DNA from 2 places in the Rhodopseudomonas sp. G2_2311 genome. Region 2 is predicted to be linked to the other one. Evidence: predicted binding sites of a transcription regulator. Region 2 holds the regulator's gene; the other holds the start of a gene.

Region 1 (9,037 bases), on a different contig from region 2:
TACACAGCGCCGACAGATACGCGACGAAGATCACCGTGCCGATCGCGCTGGTGAAGTTCTCGGCGCTGATCGCCAGCGCCAGCGCCCATTGATCGACACCGACAACGGCGAGCCACGAGAACGACAGGTTGGCGACCGCCTGCAGCAGGCCGCCGATCCACAGGCTGGCGGCCAGCGAATAACGCCGCGCCACGAAGCCGCCCGCAAAGCCGCCGACCAGCGTTGCGGCCAGTCCGACGCCTTTGACGATTGCCGCATAGTCGTTGCGCGTGAAGCCGAGGTCGATCACGAACGGCGCCGTCATGGTGCCGGAGAACGCGTCGGTGAATTTGAACAGCACCACGAAAGCCAGCGCCGCGAACGCGTCCTTGCGGCCAAGGAATTCGGAGAACGCACCGATCGCCGCCTGGGTGACGCGGCGGAACGCGCTCTCGCCGCTGGTTGCAGCTTCGGCCCGCGCCGACTGTTCCGGTTCGGTGGCGAGCAGCGCCGTGACGGTGCCGATCAGCACCATCGCGGCCATCGTCACGTAGCCCCACATCCAGGATTCCAGCCGGGTCTGCCCGGTGGATTCGTAGGCGCTGACCAGGAACAGCGCGCCGGCAGTCGAGACCAGCATGCCGATGCGATACGCCGCCACATAGGCGGCCATGCCGGCGGCCTGTTCTTGTTCCGGCAGGCTTTCGACCCTGAAGGCATCGACCACGATGTCCTGGGTGGCCGACGTGGTGGCGACCAGCAGCGCGCCGATCGCGACGTAGAGCGGCGACTTCGCCGGGTCCGCGAATGCCAGCACCAGGATGGCGGCGATCAGCAGCAGCTGGGCGAACACCAGCCAGCCGCGGCGCCGGCCGAACGTCCGGGTGAACAGCGGCACGTGCAGCGCGTCGACCAGCGGAGCCCAGATGAATTTCAGCGTGTAGGGCGTGCCGACCAGCGCGAACAGCCCGATGGTGCCGAGATCGACGCCGGATTCCCGCATCCACACCAGCAACGTCGAACCGGACAGCGCCAGTGGCAGGCCGGAGGAGAAGCCGAGAAACAGCACCACCAGCACCCGCGGCTGCAAATACACCGCCATCGCCTCGCTCCAGCTCGGCTTGGTGACGGCTACTTGCGACGGCGCCTGGGGATTCGACGCGGGATCGGGAGCATTCATGCGTGGTTGGTAGCAGATTCGACGGAAGCCGGGCATCAAAGTCCATCATCGCCCGGCTTGTCCGGGCGAACCAGTACTCACCGTGATTTGTGTGAAGCACGAGGCCATGCTGGACCATGTCGCCGCTGAGCCACGAAGGCTCTGGGATACTGGGCCGCCCGCATTTGCGGGCGATGACGGCGGGTTGCGTGGCGCGGCCTCAGCTCGGCGCGACTTCGTCAATCTTGAAGGCGCGCGAGGCGAACAGATCGGCGCGGTCCGGGGCGAGCGGCGCTTCGGGTGTAGGAGCCGCTGAAGGGGTGGCGGCTTGGTCGCTGAAGTCCAGTTCCTCGATCCGAGCAGCGCGGCGCTCGATTTTGTCGGCGGAGATCAGGATCTGGCGGACGTCGTCGGTGACCTGGCCGAAATGGGTCTGCAGTTTGGTAACGCGCTCGCGCAAGCGCGCCAGATCGTCACCGAGACTGAGCACCTCGGTGCGGATCTGATCGGCGGCGTCGCGCATCCGCGCGTCTTTGAGGATCTGCTGCATCACCTGGATCGCCAGCATCAGCAGCGACGGCGACACCAGCACGACGCGGGCTCGGTAGGCCTTCTGGATCACGTCGTCGAAGCCGTCGTGGATCTCCGCATAGACCGACTCCGACGGCACGAACATCAGCGCGGTGTCCTGGGTCTCGCCCGGGATCAGGTATTTGGACGCGATGTCGTCGACATGGCGCATCACGTCGGTGCGCAGCCGCTGCGCGGCGGCTTTCTTGGCTTCTTCGGTGGTCGCTTCGCGCAGCGCCGTCACCGCTTCCAGCGGAAACTTGGCGTCGATGCACAGTGGCCGCTGATCCGGCAGCAGCACCACGCAGTCCGGCCGCTTGCCGGTCGACAGCGTGTATTGGAACGCGAACGAGCCCTTTGGCAGCCCGTCCTGCACGATCGTTTCCATCCGCGCTTGGCCGAACGCGCCGCGTGCCTGCTTGTTGGCGAGCACGTCGCGCAGGGTCGTCACCTGGTCGGTCAATTCGGTGAGGTTGTCATGGGCACGGTCAATGATGCCGAGCCGCTCGTGCAGCGCCTGCAGGCTCTGCATGGTGTAGCGGGTCGACTGGGTCAGCGACTGGCCGAACCGGTGGGTGACGCTGTCGAGCCGTTCGCTCATCGCCCGGGCCATCTCGGCCTGACGGCCGGCAAGCGCCCGGCCCATCGCATCGACCCGGCCGTTGGCCTCGTGCTGGGCCCGCATCAACACCGCCAGCCGCTGATCGATCTCCGCGGTCCGCCGCGCGGCGCTGCCGCGGGCCACCAGGACGGCGATGATCGCGAGCAGGGCCAGCGCGAGTGCGGCAAAAGCTGCGCCGGCCATGCCGAGGCTGACCGGCACTTCGCCGAGCCTGAACAGAATCTGGTCCATCGCCGCCGGTGTAGCAGATTGCACAGCCATCAAGAACGAAGATAGAACACGACGCTGAACAGACCTTTAAGGCAGGCCGCGCCGAAAGTGGCAGAAGCTCCGGTCGGTCCCGGATTGACCGCAACGTCGGCGCCGCTTAAATCGCCGCCATGGCCCTACGCGAAATCATCATTCTGCCCGACAAACGGCTGCGCGAGATCTCCAAGCCCGTCACCGAGGTGACGACCGAGATCCGCAAGCTCGCCGACGACATGTTCGAGAGCATGTACGACGCTCCCGGAATCGGGCTGGCGGCGATCCAGATCGCCGAGCCGGTGCGGCTGATCACAATGGATATCGTCCGCAAGGAAGGCGACGGCAAAAGCGATCCGCGTGCCTTCATCAATCCGGAGATCATCGGCGCCTCGTCGGACATGAACGTGTATGAGGAGGGCTGCCTGTCGATCCCGGAATACTACGCCGAGGTCGAACGGCCCAAGACGGTCCGGATCCGCTACACCGACCTCGACGGCAACGTGAAGGAAGAGGACGCGGACGGTCTGTTCGCGACCTGCATCCAGCACGAGATCGATCATCTCAACGGCGTGCTGTTCGTCGATCACCTGTCGAAGCTGAAGCGCGCGATGGTGATCCGCAAGTTCGAGAAGGCTGCCAAGCGCGGCATCAAATACGTCTGAGCGCTCGCGCAGGTGATCGGCCGACGCGTTGCGACGCTCGGCCCTCCGTCGCCCAGACCTATCCGGGACTCTGACGCCATGCCGCTTCGCCTCGTCTTCATGGGAACGCCCGAGTTCGCGGTACCGACGCTGCTGGCGCTGGCGGCTCATGGCCACGACATCGCCGCGGTTTATACGCGCGAGCCCAAGCCGGCCGGTCGGGGCATGAAGCTGCAGGAGACGCCGGTGGCGCTCGCCGCGCACCGGCTGCAGGCGCCCGTGCTGACCCCCAAGACGCTGCGCACCGATGAGGCGCTGGCGAACTTCCGCGCCCACGAGGCGGATGCGGCCGTCGTCGTCGCTTATGGCATGATCCTGCCGCAGGCGATTCTCGATGCGCCCGAGCTCGGCTGCTACAATTTGCATGGCTCGCTGCTGCCGCGCTGGCGCGGCGCCGCACCGCTCAATCGCGCCATCATGGCCGGCGACGCCGAGACCGGCGTAATGGTGATGAAGATGGACGCCGGGCTGGACACCGGCGATGTCGCGATGGCCGAGCGTATCGCCATTACCGACGCCATGACGGTCACCGACGTGCACGATCAGCTCGCCCGGCTCGGCGCCGATCTGATGGTGCGGGCGATGGCGGCGCTAGAGCGCGGCGGGCTGCAGCTCACCAAACAAAGCGAAGACGGGGTCACCTACGCGGCCAAGATCGACAAGGCCGAAGCCAAGATCGATTTCGCCAAGCCAGCGCGCGCGGTGCTGCGCCACATCCACGGCCTGTCGCCGTTTCCGGGCGCGTGGTGCGAACTGCCGATCGAAGGTCAGCCGGTCCGGATCAAGGTGCTGCGCTGCGCGCTCGCCGAGGGGCGTGGAACGCCGGGCGAAGTGATCGGCGACGATCTCACGATTGCTTGTGGCGACGGCGCGATCCGAATCGCGCAATTGCAGCGCGCCGGCAAGCAGCCGATGACCGCCGAGGACTTCCTGCGCGGCACGCCGATCGCGAAGGGCGTGCGGGTGGTTGGCTGAGCCTATTGCGCAACGTCATGCGCGGGCTTGACCCGCACATCCATCCTCGAAACAAATCTCATCTTGAACGATGGATTGCCGGGTCAAGCCCGGCAATGACACCAAATAGGGTCATGCCCCGCTACAAACTCACCATCGAATATGACGGCGCGCCGTTTTGTGGCTGGCAGTTGCAGCCGGCGCTGCCATCAGTGCAGGGCGCGCTGGAGGCTGCGGCACTGGCGACCTGCGGTGAGGTCGTGCGGGTGCATGGCGCTGGTCGTACCGATGCCGGGGTCCATGCGCTGGGGCAAGTCGCGCATGTCGATATTCCGAAGCCGTTCCGAGCCGACAAGCTCCGCGACGCGCTGAACGCCCATCTGCGTCCCAACCCGGTTGCTGTGCTGGCGGCCGAAATTGTGCCGGACACATTCGAAGCGCGGTTCTCGGCCGTGCGGCGGCACTATCGCTATCGCATCGCCAACCGCCGCTCCAACCTGGCGCTCGACATCGGCAAGGTGTGGCGGGTGCCGAAGCCGCTCGATACCGACGCGATGCACCGTGCTGCGCAGGTGCTGATCGGCAAGCACGACTTCACCACCTTCCGCGATACCGAGTGCCAGGCGGCTTCGCCTGAGAAGACGCTCGACGTGCTCGACGTGATCCGCGATGGCGATGCGGTCGATATCGTCACCAATGCCCGCTCCTACCTGCACAGCCAGGTCCGCTCGATGGTCGGCTCGCTGGTGTGGGTCGGCGAAGGCCGCTGGACCGTCGATGATCTCGCCGCCGCGCTCGCCGCGCGTAAGCGCTCCGCCTGCGGCCCGGTCGCGCCGCCGGAGGGGTTGTATCTGATGCAGGTGGATTACTAAGCCACATGGCCGTCATTCCGGGGCGCGCGTAGCGCGAAGCCGGAATCCCGATGTTGTAGCGAACGTAACGGTGCCCTGAATCTCGGGATTCCGGTTTCGCGAGCTGTGCTCGCACCCCGGAACGACGGGGAGAGTCAGGAGAAATATCTCTCCAGCACGCCGCGGTAGATCGCGGTCAGCTTGTCGAGATCGCTGACCGGCGTGCGTTCGTCGATCTGGTGCATGGTCTGGCCGACCAGGCCGAATTCCACAACCGGGCAGTACTTGGCGATGAATCGTGCGTCCGAGGTGCCGCCGCCGGTGTTGAGATCGGGGTTGCTGCCGGTCAACTCGGCGATCGCGGCACCGACCAGATCGGTGAAGGCGCCGGGCTTGGTGACGAACACGTCGGCATTGGACGGCAGCCACTCGATCCGGGCGCGGATGCGATTGCCGCACGCAGCCGCCAGCCGCTGTTCGACCAGCGTCTTCAGCGTCTCCTGGGTGTGGTGATCGTTGAAGCGAATGTTGAACTTGGCGCGCGCCTGTGCCGGGATCACGTTAGTGGCGGTGTTGCCGACATCGACCGAGGTGAATTCCAGGTTCGACGGCTGAAACTGTGCCGAGCCATGGTCGAGCGGCTCGTCGTTCAGCGCGGTAATCAGCCTGGCGATATCCGGCACCGGATTGGCGGCGCGGTGCGGATAGGCGACGTGGCCCTGTGTGCCATCGACGATCAGTACGCCGGATTGCGAGCCGCGGCGGCCGATCTTGATGGTGTCGCCGATCGCCTCGACATTGCTCGGTTCGCCGACGATGCAGTGATCGAATTGTTCGCCGCGCTCGGCGGCCCATCGCAGCAGCTTGACGGTGCCGTTGACCGCGACGTCTTCCTCGTCGCCGGTGATCAGGAACGAGATCGAGCCCTTTGGCTTGCCGCCGATCGCCGCCAGATAGTCCAGCGTCGCCGCCACCGCGCAGGCGATGCCGCCCTTCATGTCGACCGCACCGCGGCCGTACAGCAGGCCGTCCGCCACGTCGCCGGCGAATGCGCCGTGAGTCCAGGCGCTGGCTTCACCTGGCGGCACCACATCGGTGTGCCCGGCGAAGCAAAGATGCGGCGCGCCGTCGCCGATCCGCGCATACAGATTGTCGATGTCGGCGGTGCCCGGCTCCGAGAAGGTGACGCGATGCACGGTGAACCCTGCGCCCTTGAGCAGCGTCTCCAACACATCGAGTGCGCCGGCGTCCGCCGGAGTTACCGAGGGGCAGCGCAGCAGGTCTTGGGCGATCGAAAGCGCAGTCGGAGTCAAGGTCATCAGGTCAGCGTGCCTTGCGGCTCCAGAGGATCCGGGCCGTATTGATTAGGACCGCGGGTGCCGCGCAGGCAGCCGAGTTCGACGAAGCCCCAGATCGCGATGCCGAGCCCGATCAATGCCAGCACCAGGCTGACGGGGCTGTCCTCCATGGTCTGGTTGGAGCCGCCTAGCAGACTTGGGCCGAACCAGAACAGCAGGATCCACCAGCCGCTCTTGTCGCGGTCGTGCAGCCGTTTGATGCCGGTGGCCAGGCCCGACCAGGTGCCGGCAAGGCCGAGTGCGATCGCGATCAACCAGATCAGCAGCGCATCGCCGGCGAAGCGAAACAGCTGCTCGGGATCGACGCCGCCGAGCCAGGCGATGGCCAACACGGTGAACACCATCCAGGCTGCGACGTAGATCAGTCCGACCAGCCAGTACTTGGCGCGATTGATCCGACCTCGAGGGCTGAAGAACAGCGTGGTCCAGTCCATTCGCGCCTCCTACAGGTGTCAGTCCCGCAGCAATTCGTTGATCGAGGTCTTGGAGCGGGTGCGCTCGTCGACGCGCTTGACGATCACCGCGCAGGCGGTGGCCGGGCCGGGGGCGCCGTTCTTCATCGGCTTGCCGGGCAGGGTGCCGGGCACCAGCACGGCATATTCCGGCACTTCGCCGACGAAGACTTCGCCGGTCTCGCGGTCGACGATCTTGGTCGAGGCGCCGAGGAAAACGCCCATCGCCAGCACCGCACCCTTGCGGACGATCACGCCTTCGGCAACTTCTGAGCGGGCGCCGATGAAGCAGTCGTCCTCGATGATCACCGGGCCGGCCTGTAGCGGCTCGAGCACGCCGCCGATGCCGGCGCCGCCGGAGATGTGGACGCGCTTGCCGATTTGGGCGCAGGAGCCGACCGTCGCCCAGGTGTCGACCATCGTGCTTTCATCGACGTAAGCGCCGAGATTGACGAAGGACGGCATCAGCACCGCGTTCTTGGCGATAAAGGCGGAGCGGCGCACGATTGCGCCCGGCACTGCGCGGAAGCCGGCTTCGCGGAAGCGGTTCTCACCCCAGCCCGCGAACTTCGACGGCACCTTGTCCCACCAGTTGGCACCGCCGGGGCCGCCGGCGATCACGCCCATGTCGTTGAGCCGGAACGACAGCAGCACTGCTTTCTTCAGCCACTGATTGACCGTCCAGGCGCCGGACTCGTCGCGCTGCGCCACCCGCACCTTGCCCTGGTCGAGCAGATCGAGCGCGTCCTCGACGGCCTGACGAATCTCGCCCTGCGTCGCCGCGGTGACGGTGTCGCGCGCGTCGAAAGCGGCGTTGATGGTAGATTCCAGGGCGGTGAGCGGCATCGACGGGTCCTTGGGAGGCTGATTTCAGGGAGAGTTTTGCGGAGTGTTGTCCGGATTCGCCCAGAGAGAGTCAAGGCTGGGCGAGGATCGCTGGATCGGGGACGGCCGACCGCAGACGCTCAGCAATTTTCGGGGAGGCGCTGTGGCGCCTTACTTCGAGGGGCTCAGCTTTCCCAAGAACCCTGTCAAATCATCGGTCACGTGATCGACGTGGGCGGCGTCGCGGCCTTCGAGCTCCCAGTCTTCGCGGACCACATCCTGGCTGTCGTCAGGCACCACCAGCACGGTGGTCATGCCGAGCTGGTGCGGTACGGTGAGGTTGCGGGCGAGGTCTTCGAACATCGCTGCGCGGGCCGGGTCGACGCCGTGGCGGTCGAGAAAGCGTCGGTAGGTCTGCGGCGCCGGCTTCGGCTCGAGGTCGGCCGCAATGATGTCGAACACCGCCTCGAAATGATGGCCGATGCCGAGCCGTTCCAGCACCTTGCCGGCATGGGCGGTCGAGCCGTTGGTTAGGATCAGCTTGCGGCCCGGCAGTCGCTCGATCGCATCGCCCATTGCCGGATTCGGCAGCAGCGGTGAGTGGTCGATGGCGTGGACGTAAGCCAAGTAGTCGTCGGCATGGACGCCATGCTCGGTCATCATCCCGCGCATCGTGGTGCCGTAGCGCTTGTAGTAGTCTTTCTGGATGCGAAAGGCTTCTTCCGGCGACACTTTCAGCCAGTTGGCGACGAAGTCGCGAATCCGCGCATCGACCTGCTGCCATAGGTTGAGGTGATGCGGGTACAGCGTGTTGTCGAGATCGAACACCCAGGTCTCGACGTGATCGAAGCCGCGTTTGCCGAGTTGCATCATGGGGCGGACAACCTCAATGTCTTGCCGCTACTGAGATCGACGGCCGCGAAGCCGGTGGCGGCGAGGCCGCGCGCCGCGCAATCGCCTTGCTCGCCGATCTCGAACTTGCTGTCACGCGTGCACAGCGTCACGCCGCCGCCCCAGTTCAGCGCTCGGCCCTTGATGGTGACCGGCCGGCCGCTGCCGTCGACCGCTTCGGCGAAACTGAACACCCGCTTCGGCTGTGCGCTGAGGTCGGGACGCAGGCATTGGCCGGGCGCGACGCCGTACCAGCCGCGGCTGGTGATGGTCTTGCCGTCGTCTTCGCCGACGGCCGCCATGATCTTGTACTTGGTGTCGTTGCACCAGGTCAGTCCGCTGCCGGACGGCTGCTGCACGGCCTTGATCATCACGTCGAAGAAATCCGGCGCATCGACGATCTCGGGCTTCAGGCCTCGGCTCTTGAGG
Region 2 (9,037 bases):
CGCCGGAGCCCAACGGCTATCTGCATATCGGCCATGCCAAGTCGATCGCGCTGAATTTCGGCATCGCGCAGGAATTCGGCGGCCGCTGCCATCTGCGGTTCGACGACACCAATCCGACCAAAGAAGAACAGGAATACATCGACTCGATCCAGGCCGACGTTCACTGGCTCGGCTTCGACTGGGGCGAGCACATGTTCTACGCCTCGGACTATTTCGAGCAGCTCTACGCTTGGGCGGAGCTGATGATCAAAAACGGCGACGCCTATGTCGACGATCAGTCGCAGGACGAGATCCGCGCCAGCCGCGGCACGCTGACCGAGCCGGGTAAGAACAGCCCGTTCCGCGATCGCTCGGTCGAGGAGAATCTCGACCTGTTCCGGCGGATGAAGGCCGGCGAATTCCCGAACGGCGCGCGGGTGCTGCGCGCCAAGATCGATATGGCGTCGGGCAACATCAACCTGCGCGATCCGGTGCTGTACCGCATCCTGCATGCGCACCATCCGCGCACCGGCGACAAATGGTCGATCTATCCGAGCTACGACTACGCGCACGGCCAATCGGATGCGATCGAGGGCATCACCCACTCGATCTGTACGCTGGAGTTCGAGGATCATCGGCCGCTGTACGAATGGCTGCTGTCGAAGCTGCCGGTGCCGTCGCAGCCGCGGCAGTACGAATTCGCGCGGCTCAACATCACCTACACGCTGCTGTCGAAGCGTGTGCTGACCGAGCTGGTGCGCGGCGGCCATGTCGCCGGCTGGGACGATCCGCGGATGCCGACGATGGCCGGGATGCGGCGCCGCGGCGTGCCGCCGGCGGCGCTGCGCGATTTCGTCAAGCGGATCGGCGTCGCCAAGGCCAACAGCGTGGTCGATCTCGGCATGCTGGAATTCTGCATCCGCGAGGAATTGAACCGCACCGCGCAGCGGCGGATGGCGGTGCTAAAGCCGCTGAAGGTGGTGATCGAGAACTACCCGGAAGGTCAGACCGAAGAACTCGAGGCGATCAACCATCCGGACGATCCGAGCCTCGGCACGCGCAAGATCGCGTTCGGCCGCGAGATCTACATCGAGCAGGACGACTTCATGGAGAACCCGCCGAAGAAGTTTTTCCGGCTGTCTCCCGGCAATGAGGTGCGGCTGCGCTATGCTTACTTCATCAAGTGCCGTGAGGTGATCAAGAACGGCGCCGGCGAGATCGTCGAGCTGCGCTGCACCTATGATCCGGAAACCCGCGGCGGCAACGCGCCCGACGGCCGCAAGGTCAAGGCGACGATGCACTGGCAGCCGGCGGCGCAGTCGGTGAAGGCCGAGATCCGGATCTACAATCAGCTGTTCGCCAACCCGGCGCCGAGCGCTGCGACTTTTGCCGATGACCTCAATCCGCAGTCGCTGGAAGTGCTGACCGAGGCGCGGATCGAGCCGGAGACGGCGGCGAGCAACTCGACCGAGCCGCTGCAGTTCGAGCGTCAGGGTTACTTCGTCCGCGATCGTGACTCGACACCGGATAAGCCGGTGTTCAATCGCACCATCGGGTTGCGCGATACCTTCGCCAAGGAAGTCGCGAAGGGCTGAACGACCACCGATCCTGATTGCGCCCCGCCGGTGATTGCCGGCGGAGGCATTCTGCTCCACTGTTCCGCTCGCGGCGGACGGGGGCGGGTGCCGTGGAGCGGCGCGATCGGACCAGAGCACGGACATGGCCGACCGGCGCGCCGGCGGGCGCCGGTGCGTTGCTGCCGTCCGGCCTGTCGTGGGGACCGGCTTTTCTTGATCTGTTACGCGACTGGGCGCGGGCCGAGGCGGGGCCGGGCCGGTTGCTGCCGTGGACGCCGGTGGCATTCGGCGCCGGTATTGCCGTGTACTTCGCTGCCGATCACGAGCCGGTTGCCTGGGTGGCGGCAGCGACTGCGGCGGTGTTCGGAAGCGCGGCTATCCTGCTGCGGCGCAGCCGGGCCTTCGCACCGGTCCTGTTGCTGGCGGCCGTAGTGGCAGGCTTTGCGACGGCGTCGCTGAAAGCTGCGCGGATCGCGCATCCGGTGCTGGCCGCGCCGGTGTTCGCAGCGGAGCTGCGGGGCTTTGTCGAAATCCGCGAGGAGCGCGAGCGCACCGATCGCTTCGTTCTGCGTGTGACGCAGATGCAGGCGGCGCGGGCACCATCGCTGGAGCGGGTGCGGCTGTCGGTGAAGAAGGGAACGGCGCCTGCGGTCGGCAGCTTCGTGACGCTGAAGGCGCGGCTGCAGCCGCCGCTTCAGCCGCTGCGACCGGGCAGCTACGACTCCGCGCGTGACCTGTACTTCCAGGGCATCGCCGCGTCCGGCTTCGCGCTCGGTGCAATTACCACCGCCGAGCCGCCGCAGGATGGCGGCTGGCGCTTGCGCTACGCCGCGGTGATGCAGGGCCTGCGCGATGCGATCGACGCCCGGATCCGCGCGTCGCTGGGGGGCGATCCGCGCGCGATCGCCACCGCGCTGCTCACAGGTAAGCGAGACGCGATCTCGACCCCGGTGAACGACGCGATGTTCATCTCCGGTCTCGGTCACGTGCTGTCGATCTCCGGTTATCACATGGCGGTGGTGGCCGGCGTGGTGTTCTTCGCGCTCCGCGCCCTGCTGGCGCTGATCCCGCGGCTGACCGTGACGTTTCCGATCAAGAAGGTCGCAGCCGCGATCGCGCTGCTCGCCGCGGCCTTCTATCTGGCGCTGTCGGGCGCGGAAGTCGCGACCCAGCGCAGCTTTCTGATGACCGCGGTGGTGCTGATCGCCGTGATGGTCGACCGCCGTGCGATCACGTTTCGGACGCTGGCGCTGGCCGCACTGGTCGTGCTGCTGATCGCGCCGGAGGCGTTGGTGCATCCGAGCTTCCAGATGTCGTTCGCGGCCACACTCGGCCTGGTGGCGCTGGTACAGATCGGCATGCCGGCGCTGTTCGCGCAGGCCGATAGTTCGACCGCGGCGCGGGTGGCGCTGTGGGGCGGGCGGGAGATTGCACTGCTGGCGCTGGCTTCGCTGGTCGCCGGCTTCGCGACGATGCCGTACGCGGCCTATCACTTCCACCGCATCACGCCCTATGGCGTGCTCAGCAATCTGGCGGCCATGCCGGTGGTGTCGGCGATCGTGATGCCGGCGGGGCTGCTCGGGCTCTCGGCGATGCCGTTCGGGCTCGATGCGCCGTTCTGGCGGATCATGGAACTCGGGATCGAGTGGATGATTCTGGTCGCCCAATGGGTGGCGTCGCTGCCCGGCGCGGTCGGCCGCGTCACAGCGTTCGGTAGCGGCCCATTGCTCGTCGCCTCGCTCGGTATCGTGATGCTCGGGCTGCTCCGCTCGCCGCTGCGCTGGGGCGGGGCGCTCGGCGTTGTTGCTGCGGTTGCCTGGGCGGCGCTGACGCCGCAGCCGGAGGTGCTGATTGCCGGCGACGGCAGGCAGGTCGCGGTGCGCGGCGCCGACGGCCGGCTGCGCCTGATGCAGGGCGGCGCAGATAGCTTTCGGCTGAAGGAGTGGCTTGCCGCCGATGCCGATTCCCGCGCCGCGGATGCAGCGTCGCTGCGCGCCGGCGTCTCCTGCGATCTGGACGGCTGTGTCACGCCGCTCGCCGACGGACGGCTGGTGGCACTGTCGCTCCGGCCCGACGGGTTCGCCGACGATTGCGCCCGTGCGGTGCTGATCGTCACCGCCGGCCAGCCGCCGCCGGATTGTGCCGCACGGGTGATCGGCCGGGACGAATTGCAGGCGAATGGCGCGCTGGCGCTGCGGCGGAGCGGAAATGATCCAGGGCTGTTCGTGGCGGAGGCCGCCCGACCTCGCGGCCAGAGCCGGCCTTGGGCTCCAGCGGCCGCGACGGACGCGGCTATCTCGACCGAACCTTCAAGCCGTCGCCGTGCGCCGATCGACGCAACGCCGGCTCCGCAGGACCAAGTGGGCGACGAGTAGGGCGCAAAGGCCCGCACGCCGACGACAGAGCGGGCGACCAGCTCTGTCCGCTGCGCGCCTCAATACTTGCGGTACAGCCCGATCAGCTTGCCCTGGATGCGGACGCGGTTCGGCGGCAGGATCCGCACCTCATAGGCGGCGTTGGCCGGCTCCAGCGCGATCGAGGCGCCGCGGCGGCGGAAGCGCTTCAGCGTGGCTTCCTCTTCGTCGATCAGCGCCACCACGATGTCGCCGGTGTCGGCGATGTCGTTCTTCTGGATCAGCGCCATGTCGCCATCGAGGATGCCGGCTTCGACCATCGAGTCGCCGCGCACTTCCAGCGCGTAGTGTTCGCCGCTGCCGAGCATGTCGGCCGGCACGCTGATGGTGTGGCTGCGGCTTTGCAAGGCTTCGATCGGCGTACCGGCCGCAATCCGGCCCATCACCGGCACCGCGACGCTGCCGCGATCGTGGTCATCCTCGGCGGGCGCCGGGCTCGGCGGCCGCACCTTGCCGAGATTGCCTTCGATCACGCTCGGAGTGAAACCGCGGCGGCTGTTGCCGGGCATCCCGCCGGTATCGGGCAGCTTGATGACTTCGATCGCGCGGGCGCGGTTGGGCAGCCGCCGGATGAAGCCGCGCTCTTCCAGCGCGGTGATCAGGCGATGAATGCCGGACTTGGAACGGAGGTCGAGCGCATCCTTCATCTCGTCGAAGGACGGCGGCACGCCGGCTTCCTTCAGTCGCTCGTTGATGAATTTCAACAGCTCAAACTGCTTGCGGGTCAGCATCGGCAAATCCCCAGTCGGCGATGATGTGCCGGTTCGAGGTGCGTTTCGGTTCGGGCCACGAGCCCTTGTGAGAGCGTCATCGTCGCCGAATCTCGAAAACAAATCATGAACGAACACTATCTGTTCGGGGTGTGTTCCGCAACCTCTTAATCGAAATCTAGGATTTTCACGGGTCGCTATAGCGGGAGCTTAAGGATGACGCAGGGTGAACCGGCCGGTGCCGCCGGCGCAAAAGCCGGGCGCACGATCAGCGCTTCCGCGGTCGCCAGCCGTGCCAGCAGCGACGAATCCTGGCTGTCGACCGGAGTGGCGATCTGCCGTCCGGTTTGGTCGCGTGACAGCGTCGCGCGCAGATAGTCTTCGCGCTGATCGTTGGCGGGAAGGTCCGCGCCGAGCAGCGCCGGTTCGCGGACATGCCTTGGCTCGCTCATGCCGCACAGCGCGCGGATCAGCGGCACCATGAACAGCACCGCGCAGACGTAGGACGACACCGGATTGCCGGGCAGGCCGATCACCCGCATCGGGCCGAGATGGCCGTGCATCATCGGCTTGCCCGGGCGCATCGCGATCTTCCAGAACGCGATCGTGGTGCCTTCGGCTTCCAGCGCGCCCTTGACTAGATCGTGGTCGCCGGCCGATGCGCCGCCGGTGGTGACGAGCAGATCGACGCCGAGATCGCGCGCCTGCCGGATCGCGGCCTGGGTCGCGTCCAGCGTGTCGGCGGCGATGCCGAGGTCGATCACATCGGCGCCTTCGGCGCGCGCCAGCGCGCGCAGCGCGTAGCCGTTGGAATAGACGATCTGGCCGGGAGCGGGCGTCGTGCCCGGCATCACCAGCTCATCGCCGGTGGCGAGCATCGCCAGCCGCGGGCGGCGATGCACCGGCAGCGCCGCGTGGTTCATGCCGGCCGCGAGCGCGAGGTCGCGGTCGCTGAGCCGGTGGCCCTGGCGCAGCAGCACCTGGGCTTCCATGAAATCAATTCCGGCCGGGCGGATGTGACGGCCGGGTTTGACGGCTTCGTTGACGGTGACGCGGTCGCCGTCGCGCACGGTGTCTTCCTGGATCACCACGGCGTCCGAGCCTTCCGGCACCACGCCGCCGGTGAAGATGCGCAGCGCTTCGCCTGGGCCGATGCCGATCGTCGCGGGGCGGCCGGCCGCGATCTCGCCGATCACCCGGAGCGTTGCCGGTGTCGCCGCCACGTCCGCAGCGCGCACCGCGTAGCCGTCCATTGCCGACATCGCCTGCGGCGGCTGGGTCCGCAGCGCTGCGAGATCGCGCGCCAGCACGCGGCGGTGAGCGTCCTCGATCGCGACCAGCTCGGTGTCGAGCCCGTGCGCACCAGCCAGCACCGCGGCCAGCGCGTCGTCGACCGGCATCAGAGCCATCGGGCTTCTCCCTCGCAGGCAAGTTGAAATCGAACCGTCATGATCCGGCTTTAGGTGGCGCGCAGCGCCCGCGCAAGATGCGCCCGGCGTCGGCGGTGAGCGCGGCGTCCCGCCGCGTCGGCCTAAATCATTATTGTCGAACCGTCGTCTTCGCCTGTACGACCGGTTCCAGGCATCGAGCGGACGTGGAGCGGGCAGATGGAAGATTTCCCGAAATGGTTCCTGCGGATCATGGTCGTGGTCGGCATCATCGCGTTCGGCTCGGTGTATTGGATGCGCCACGACTGGAGCAAAGGCTGGGCGCCGTCATTTAACGCCGGTGACTACGGCCCGCCGTCCGCATCCGCGCCTGAGCCTGCAGCGGCACCTGTAGCAGCGCCGGCCGCGGCTCCGAGCGAAGCCGCACGGCCTGCGGCAGCGCCGAGCGCACAGGCGAGCCGTGCGTCCACGCCGTGCCAGCCGATCGGCCGCACCGCCAAGGGCGAGCTGGTGTACTCGATGGATTGCCGGGCGCTGCCGGCGCAGTAGCGAACGGTCGCGGCGTTGCGCGCGAGCGCACGCCGCCGTGCTTCTGAAGCGCTAATCGATGATCTCGGCGCCTTCGGCGCTGAGGCGGGCGAGACCGTCCTTCATCTGCTGCACGCGCTCCTGCGAGTGGCCCTGCCACTTGGTCACTTCGGCGACGATGCGCAGCGGGTGCTTCGAGCGATAGGACAGCGTCGGGTTGCCGGGAAATTTCTTGTCGGTGAGATTGGGATCGTCTTCGAACGGGCCGGTCGGTTCGACCACATAAATCCGCTGCGGCGCATCGCCGGCGGCGAGCTCGGCGCCCCAGATCGCAGCGTCCAGCGTGCCGGAGAAATACACCCAGGACAGCGGCGCGACGGTGGTGAAGTTGGACTGGTAGCCGACCACGATCAGCTCGCCGGGACCGAGATCGGCCCGTGTCCCGTGGAAGAACTGACGCACGAACATGCTGGCCGCTGCGGACATGAGGGGCGCGCTCCGGTGTGACTGAACCGACGACAACGACGTCGGTGCGTGTCGGGTTCATCAGCCTCGAGGCTGATACCGCGCGTGCCGCGGTTTCCTTCGCCCCGGCTCACGACGAAGTCGGGCCGGGCGGAAGAGACTTGTCCTAAGTCGTTGCCGGCGCTGGGCCGCCGTCGTCGGCCTTGATCATCACCGGCAGATAGACGCTGGCGAATTCCGGCGGCAGGCGGCGCGGGCGGCCGCTGCTCAGTTCGATGCACACCAGTTGCCAACGCCCGCGCATGATGGTGGCGCCGTCGCGCAGGCGGATCAGCTGGAAGCGGCGTTCCATCACCAGCTTGCCGTCGCTGCCATAGATCCAGGTTCCAAGCAGCAACTCGTCGCCCAAATGGCTCGGCAGCAGGTAGTCGTATTCGCCGCGCCGGATCGCCATCGCCCGGTCGATCCGCTGCCAGTCGGCGAGCGACAATCCGAGCGCTTCTGAATGTGCCCAGCCAACGCTGTCGCACCATCGCACATAGACGGAGTTGTTGGTGTGGTTGAGGCCGTCGATATCGGCCGGCGAAGGCGTCATCGGCAGCGTGAACGGGGCGGGATGATCCCAGGCAAGATCGGCAGAAGCGTTGGTCATCATCACGTCTCGTCGGTCGTCGGTTTCGCGCGCTTACAGCCCGAGCTGATCGAGGGTGCGGGCGACGTCGTCGCTGGAATGCACCTGGACGGCGTGCAGCCCACGCTCGCGCGCGGCTTCGATGTTTTCCGCCAGATCGTCGAAGAACACAATGCGCTGCGGCGCAACGCCGATCGCCTTGACGACGTAATCGTAGGTCTCGCCGTGCGGCTTGCGCATGCCGATCTGCGACGACAGAAACAGTTCGCGGAAGTGCACCAGAAGCTCGGCATAGTGCTCGGAGAAATGCGCGATATGCGCATCGTTGGTGTTGGACAGCGCGTACAGCGGAAGCTGCTTGGCGGCGCGGTCGAGCAGCGGTGCGATGCCCGGCATTTCGCCGATGAAGATTGCGTTCCAACCTTCGCGCAATTGCTCGTCGGTCAGCGTCAGCCCGAGCGCGCTGCGCACGGCGGCGAAGAACTGCGCATCGGTGACGTGGCCTGTCTCATAGCGATGAAAGGTGTCGTCCTGCGCCAGCTTGGCCATCAGCGCATGCGGATCGCTGCCGAGCTCGACGGCCCACGCCTTCAAGGTGCGGCGCAGGTCGTAGTCGATCACCACGCGGCCGAGATCGAACAGCAGCGCATCGGCGGCGCCGGGGGCGAGGGCGGTGGTCATGCTGAGAACCTTGTCGATGAGAAGCTGCGAGTCGTGAGGTGGCGACACATACGCATTTTGGTTAAAGAATGTTATAGACTGACGAAACCGTTTGGTAATCCGCAGCCGCTACAAGAAATGCCGCTGCGAAGCGCATCTTGCTGCAATCACCTTGCACCGTATGCGGGGTCGCGGCGCCGGGTATTGACCAGCGGCGATCCGCTCATGCGCTTCGGACTTCCCATCTTGCTGCCGTCGTCGACCGCATCGGATCAAAGCCGATGAAGGGTGGTGGTGGACGCCTGTCCTCGGGCAACAACAAGAAGAAGCCCGAGGAAGCTCACGCCACCCACGGCTGGTTCGTCACCTTTGCCGACCTGATGGGCCTTCTGGTCAGCTTCTTCGTCATGCTGGTGTCGTTCTCGACCCAGGACTTGCGCAAGATGCAGATCGTGGCCGGCTCGATGCGCGACGCGTTCGGCGTGCAGCAGAACTCGCGGTTCGCCGGTGTGATCGAGACCGATGGCGTGCCGGTGCAGGGCCACGTCAAGAGCAAGCGCAACGTCGCGCCCGATCAGGCCAGCAACACGCCGCATCTGGAAGAGGCCGGTGGTTCGGGGAGCGCCGCTTCTCATGCCAAGGCCGAGCGCGAATTCGCGCTGGCTTCCGCGTCTCTGCGCCAAGC

What was found. The regulator LexA, encoded in region 2, represses DNA repair genes until DNA is damaged. The targets are predictions, from matches to a motif close to TGTTCNNNNTGTGTTCNG.
Region 1: the regulator LexA is predicted to act here: its motif matches at 2,593-2,610, upstream of VRZ08_RS04000 (DNA recombination protein RmuC).

Annotation. Positions count from the first base shown of each region.
Region 1 is NZ_JAZDRK010000002.1:228,692-237,728, forward strand. Features, by position in the region: gene VRZ08_RS03995 (AmpG family muropeptide MFS transporter) at 1-1,159, opposite strand, end outside; gene VRZ08_RS04000 (DNA recombination protein RmuC) at 1,359-2,561, opposite strand; gene def (peptide deformylase) at 2,711-3,238, shown strand; gene fmt (methionyl-tRNA formyltransferase) at 3,317-4,252, shown strand; gene truA (tRNA pseudouridine(38-40) synthase TruA) at 4,366-5,103, shown strand; gene dapE (succinyl-diaminopimelate desuccinylase) at 5,238-6,401, opposite strand; gene VRZ08_RS04025 (DUF805 domain-containing protein) at 6,401-6,874, opposite strand; gene dapD (2,3,4,5-tetrahydropyridine-2,6-dicarboxylate N-succinyltransferase) at 6,893-7,738, opposite strand; gene VRZ08_RS04035 (pyrimidine 5'-nucleotidase) at 7,889-8,590, opposite strand; gene VRZ08_RS04040 (DUF1036 domain-containing protein) at 8,587-9,037, opposite strand, start outside.
Region 2 is NZ_JAZDRK010000001.1:385,714-394,750, reverse strand. Features, by position in the region: gene VRZ08_RS01955 (glutamine--tRNA ligase/YqeY domain fusion protein) at 1-1,574, shown strand, start outside; gene VRZ08_RS01950 (ComEC/Rec2 family competence protein) at 1,667-3,931, shown strand; gene lexA (transcriptional repressor LexA) at 3,991-4,701, opposite strand; gene glp (gephyrin-like molybdotransferase Glp) at 4,878-6,089, opposite strand; gene VRZ08_RS01935 (hypothetical protein) at 6,288-6,617, shown strand; gene arr (NAD(+)--rifampin ADP-ribosyltransferase) at 6,669-7,082, opposite strand; gene VRZ08_RS01925 (acyl-CoA thioesterase) at 7,228-7,716, opposite strand; gene VRZ08_RS01920 (HAD family hydrolase) at 7,747-8,373, opposite strand; gene VRZ08_RS01915 (flagellar motor protein MotB) at 8,634-9,037, shown strand, end outside.